2 regions of the Phyllobacterium sp. UNC302MFCol5.2 genome follow, and region 2 is predicted to be linked to the other one. Evidence: predicted binding sites of a transcription regulator. Region 2 holds the regulator's gene; the other holds the start of a gene.
What was found. The regulator LexA, encoded in region 2, represses DNA repair genes until DNA is damaged. The targets are predictions, from matches to a motif close to TGTTCNNNNTGTGTTCNG.
Positions count from the first base shown of each region.

Region 1: a site for LexA is predicted at 1,364-1,381, ahead of BR48_RS0105415 (UvrD-helicase domain-containing protein). Genes of this name have one in related genera too.

Region 1 covers NZ_JMLL01000010.1:711,910-715,049, reverse strand. The annotation lists gene BR48_RS0105420 (hypothetical protein) at 1-1,188, shown strand, start outside; gene BR48_RS0105415 (UvrD-helicase domain-containing protein) at 1,475-3,140, shown strand, end outside.
Region 2 covers NZ_JMLL01000013.1:306,929-310,068, reverse strand. The annotation lists gene BR48_RS24920 (hypothetical protein) at 1-1,044, shown strand, start outside; gene lexA (transcriptional repressor LexA) at 1,210-1,929, shown strand; gene BR48_RS24915 (ComEC/Rec2 family competence protein) at 1,923-3,140, opposite strand, start outside.

The sequences.
Region 1 (3,140 bases), on a different contig from region 2:
CACGAGGCGCGGCACGCGCTGCTCACTCATCCACTGGGCGGGCATTATGCTTTCTCGGATCACTTCGACGCCTCCTTTTGCCGCATCATGGCCGTCTTTATGGTGGGTGCCATCGAAGCCATGCTTGCGGATTGGCGGCGACGTGACAACGCGAGCATTCTCGACAAGTATTTTGAGAATAACGTTAGAAATGACGACCGTGTCCGCAATCTATATCAGGCGTTCAGGAACGCGCATATCGCAGTGGATGAAGAGGTTTTTAACGACTATCTAGCGATCAAATATGTACGCAACTCGATCATTCACGGTAAGTGGAACAACCATGAGAGGGAATGGCTGGATCAGCGTGGGTTTCCAAATGACGCACGCAAGCTGACAATCGATCATCTGCATAAGATGGATCATACTGTCCAGAATATGATGCTATATATTGCTCTTACCGGTTTGGTCGACAAAACTAATTCTGGGCAGTCGCCTGTCGCATCAATTGCGCCAACAAAACCGCAGAAGCTTGTCAGGCTTGACGAGCTCACGACTAGGCGTGTCGATGACCCTGGAATTATCAAAATTCGCGACCTGGAGCGGATAATTTGGAACAACCTCGAAAGGATCAATTCGTTTCTCTACCGCGCCATCGAAGAAACAGTAACGCACGCGCCATATGAATGGACAGCGGGGAAAACGATCGAGGACATCAATTGCCTCAAGCCTAGCGAATCGAAACGGCTTTTCTACCTTGCCGCACGACATGCCGGGCAAGATGGTTACGAAGAACTAGCACGGCACCGCGGCCTGGCACGTGAAGCTCTTGTCTTCTGGCGCGAATATTGGACTAGGGCGGTTGCAAGCAATGGGGTCAACGAAGCGACAATCGAAAGCTCTCTGGTTGAGCTTGCACAGACGTCTGACAACCTCGCCTTGGATGATGCAGTTAACACGGGGAAGCTTATTTACTACGCGATTCCGAACATTATGCCCGTTACATTGCTGACCCTATATCTCCCAATCGTGGATCCGGAAAACACGGAGCGATATCTTCTGGAATCCGATCGAGCGCGGCAAGCCTTTCGGCTCAGCCGAACCTGGTACACGCGTATGGAACGCAACAGCACTGACCACAACGTCCTTGATTTCTATGATCAGATGCGGAAGGAGTTTTCGCATCTCACTTCCGATCGAGGTAGCTGAAAAGCAGTGTGACTACTTGAAGGTTCCTTGTCTGAATCGGATCCAATCTTTTGGCATCCATCCACAGACGGCGAAGCTGCGTCCGCGACATCTTAACGTCATCTGCCCGATGCAATTCTGATGGCCAACTCCAGATCGATTATGCTTGGCGATTCGTCCTACGGCATTCATTTGCTGTTAGTTATTCGTTCTTGTGCTTCCTCTTTACCATTCGTGATGTATTGGTCGGGTCATTTACGACGGCAAAGCCGATCTGCGCCGCCAAACGCGATACGAGGCTGCGATATTGAAACGACTGCAACAACAGCCATTGCTCGGACTGCTCGTGAACCTATTCGGGACGACATTTCGGGCCATGGAGCTTGACGGAGATCAATTGCGGCTGACGCGCCGCGGTTTGACCTCGTCCGTACCCCTTGAAGCGATATCTGCCGCCCCGCTTGTGCGAAAGGGTACGGTCGGTGCGACGATGACTATCACCACGGCAGAGCGCTCCTTCGTTATGCTTGGTCTACGATATCCTGAGGGGTCCAAGTTCGCTGAAATAATCAAAAGCGCTTGGATCGGGTTCAATCTTTCGGCGCTGGAGCGTGAAGCAGATCGCTTTCTGCGAGTCCATCGAGCGGTTGCCGAACTGGCCAAGCCGGCTCGTTATCCCGGTGCCTCTGAACTCGCGCCTCTTCTGAGCGATGCCAGGGCCCTTGATACCTCGCTGCTATCGAAACTCCAGCCTGACGCCATCGGAGCCGAGCAAGCCGAGCGTGTTGCGCTTGTCAGGAGTTTCGCTGCCGATGCTGGCACGATGAGAACGAATGCCGTCGCTACCTTTGTTGGTGCCGAGCTCGAACGCTGGAAGAACTTCTTCGATACAATCGAGGACAAGCCTCTGACGCTGGAACAGCGGCTTTCTGTTGTGGTGGACGAGGACGCAACGCTAGTGCTTGCCGGAGCCGGATCCGGAAAAACTAGCGTGATTACGGCCAAGGCCTCCTACCTCGTCAGGGCCGGTATCCGCCGGCCGGAGGAAATACTGCTGCTGGCATTTGCAAAGAACGCCGCAAAAGAAATGTCGGAACGGGTCGAGGCACGGTCGGGCGTGCCAATCGTGGCGCGAACTTTTCACGCACTTGCCTATGACATAATCGGTAGTGTCGAGGGGTCAAAGCCGGCTCTGGCCTGTCACGCCATAGACGACTTAGCATTCACAAACTTGATCAAGCAGATTCTAAAGGATCTGGTTCGCGCGCGCTCTGAAGTATCCAGAGCAATCATACAGTGGTTTGCGCACTTTCTAGTCGAGCCGAAAACCGAATGGGACTTCAAGACCAAACACGATTTCTACACTCATATCGAGAAGCAGGATCTTCGCACCCTACAGGGCGATAAGGTCAAGAGCTACGAAGAGCTGCAGATTGCTAACTGGCTCTACGAAAACGGTGTCGAATACGAATATGAGCCGGACTACGAGCACAAGATTCGGGGGACAGGACGCCGGGACTATTGCCCGGATTTTCGTCTGACCGATAGTGGTGTCTACATCGAGCATTTCGGTGTGCGGCGTCAGCAAATGCCAGATGGCACTGAGAGGTTGATCACAGCACCCTTCGTCGATCGTGACGAGTATCTGGCGGACATAAAATGGAAGCGCGGGATTCACGCAGCTTATCAAACCACCCTCATTGAGACATATAGCTTCGAGCGGCAGGAAGGGCTTCTGCTCACCGCTTTGGCCGAAAAGCTCGCACCGCATGTGACGGTAAAACCTCTCTCTGCCGACACTATCTTTGACCGCGTGATTGAATTGAAGCAGGTCGACGCGTTTTCACAACTGCTCGGGACCTTTCTGCGCAAATTCAAAAGCGGCAGCTACAGCATCGCTGACTGCGAGACGAAGTCAGAACAACTTAAGTTAGGCAGTCGCGCCATAGCGTTCCTCGCCGTTTTCGCGCCAG
Region 2 (3,140 bases):
GACCCCGATCGCGCTTTCGACCTTGACCGAACCTACGATCTCGACGGGACTGATTACGGCGCGATCGTCATCGGCGCGCGCCGCAAGCTTGACGACTATTGGTCGACCTATGCTGAGAACAATTACGACCTGTTCGGGAGGCGCAATTCGCTCGCTCAAACCTACGGTGTCGTCTACACGCCCGATACCAGATGGACGGTCGATGGCGGGCTGGAGATCGGCACAGTCGAAGACGATACGATCGATCCCTCGACAAATCTCGAACGCTCCGATTTCGACCGCAAGGCGATCTCCCTGTCGGTCGGCTACAAGGATGAGGATCGCATTGCCGCGCGCATTCGCGGTGAGACGCGTTTTGAAGATTCCGACGATGATACCCGCGATCTCAACACCTACCTCTTCGCAACCGGATTCAGCTGGAAAACGAACGACAACTGGCGGCTGCTCGCCAATATCGATTCAGTACTCTCGGACTCGAACGGTGATGGTTCGTTCAGGGATGGCGACTATGTCGAAGCCTCGCTCGGCTATGCCTACCGTCCAATCACGAATGACCGGCTGAACGCCCTTTTCAAATACACCTGGCTTTACGATCTTCCGGGCGAGGATCAGGTCAGCGCGGTGACTGGCGACGAATACGGGCCGGCACAGCGCAGCAACATTCTTTCCGCCGATTTGACCTACGATCTCGTTCCCTGGCTGTCCGTCGGCGCGAAATATGGCTTCCGCTACGGCGAAGTGCGCGAGCGGCTTCAGGACGATCTCGACGCATTCTCCGATTGGCAGACTTCCTCGGCGCATCTTGGCATTGTTCGAACCGATTTTCATATCGTCAAGAAATGGGACGCCTTGCTGGAAGGGCGGGTTATGTACATGGCCGAGGCGGATACGACAGATCTTGGCGTGCTCACCGCCGTTTATCGCCACGTCGGTGACAACTTCAAGGTCGGCGTCGGCTATAATTTCGGGAATTTCTCCGACGATCTGCGCGACCTGACGCTCAACGACCGCGGTGTGTTCTTCAACGTCGTCGGCAAGTACTGACGCATCGGCGTTGTTCATCGCGCAGGTGCCGGCAACGGGCCAGATGCGCTATTTGGATATCGGCGCACTCTTTCTACACGACATATTAATACTTGTGGAACACAACTGGAACAGATAGTGTTTGTTCTGGTTTTGTTTTTCCGATTCCGTTTCGAAGGATCGCCGATGCTCACGCGTAAACAACACGAACTTCTGCTCTTTATCCATGAGCGTCTTAAGGAAACCGGCATCCCTCCATCCTTCGACGAGATGAAGGATGCATTGGACCTTGCGTCCAAATCAGGGATACATCGGCTGATAACAGCGCTCGAGGAACGAGGTTTCATTCGACGGCTTGCTAACCGTGCGCGGGCGCTGGAAGTCCTGCGCCTGCCGGATTCAATTGCGCCTGGTCTCAATGCGCAAAAGAAATTTTCGCCAAGCGTGATCGAGGGCAGCCTCGGCCGCAATGTCGCCCCCCCCCGCCCGCAGCCACGCGCTTCGGATGATGAGGGTGCGCCGACGATCGTCAACATACCCGTCATGGGCCGGATCGCGGCCGGTGTGCCAATATCGGCCATCCAGAATCAGACGCATATGATCGGCCTGCCGCCGGACATGATCGGCAGCGGGGAGCATTATGCGCTGGAGGTCAAGGGCGATTCAATGATCGAGGCGGGCATCTTCGACGGCGATACGGTCGTCATCCGGCGCGGCGACACCGCCAATCCCGGTGAAATCGTGGTTGCGCTTGTCGATGACGAAGAGGCAACCTTGAAGCGCTTTCGGCGCAAAGGGGCATCGATTGCTCTCGAAGCCGCCAATCCGGCCTATGAGACGCGCATATTCGGGCCGGATCGGGTGCGCGTGCAGGGCAAGCTGGTCGGTTTGATCCGCCGTTACTGACGTGTCGGGTTTTCCTGATCGTCTGCCGGTGGCTTGGTCTTTGCGGCACGCCGTTGCGGTTTTTGCTCCGCAAGATTGCGGGCGGTGCGGGAAAAAGCCCGATAGGCGTTCCATGGGCGCTGAGGGGAGCCCACGGCGTAGATAATGTTTGCAGACTGGAGGCGTGCCTGCAGTTGTTCTACAGCAAATGCAGCCGCATCAAGGCCGGACGGTGGATCGACCTTGTTGTCGCCGAACCTGATTTCTGCGGAACCGCGTAGCGCCAGGTCCTGCGCCGTAATTACAAGAACGTCCCCCGGCTCGCAGGTTGCTGTGGGACCGGTAAAGGCAAGGACGACGATATCGCCCTCGGCACAAGCCGTTGATTTTTTGGTCGGATCGTCCGTATAGGCGACGATCAGGCCGCCGGCTTCCCTCGCCAGGCACACGCCGTCGGCGCACTCAAATTGTCCATCGGCCGGCGATGAGCCATTCTTTGCCGGCGTTAGCACTTGAATTGCGCCGTACCCCTGCTGCCAGTTATCGAGGGTGAACCGGCTTGCTGTTGCGCGGTTCACCGCCAGCGCGTCATCAGGTGCACTCAAGGCAACGAGTTTGCCTTCTTCGGCAATCACTATATCCGGCGGACGTGCAGAGCGGAGCGGCACTATGGCCAATGCCATTACTGCAAATCCAACGAGCCGCAGCCGCGTTGTCAGCAACATGAGCAGGACCAGCCCCGCGGTCATCAAAAGCAGGCTCGTTTGCGGCATTGATCCGAAATTGCCGCTTGGCGAATGCGCGCTGACCATCTTCGCGATCGCAATGACCCATTCGATGCCGCGTTCCATGACAGCAAACGGCAGCCAATCGAGATCAAATGGCATCGCAAGAACAGCAAGCACCGCAAACGGCATCACAAAGATCGAGACAACGGGCAGCGCCAGCGCGTTGCCCACAAGCCCAAGCGGCGCTGTGTTGTTGAAATGGTATGCGGCGAAGATCGAGCTCGCCGTCCCGGCAACCAACGAAGTCATGGCGATAGCGCCGACATGGCTTGCCGCCATCATCGACAAACGCAGAAGCAATCCCTCGCCTTTCGTTCGGTTTGACCTGTTCTTTCGGCGCGATCTCCAGCCGTAATATGCAATGAGCGCGCCTGTCGCCGAATATGACATCTGGAAACTCGGTCCGAGAATTTCATGCGGAAGCAGCGCTATCGCGATCAAAGC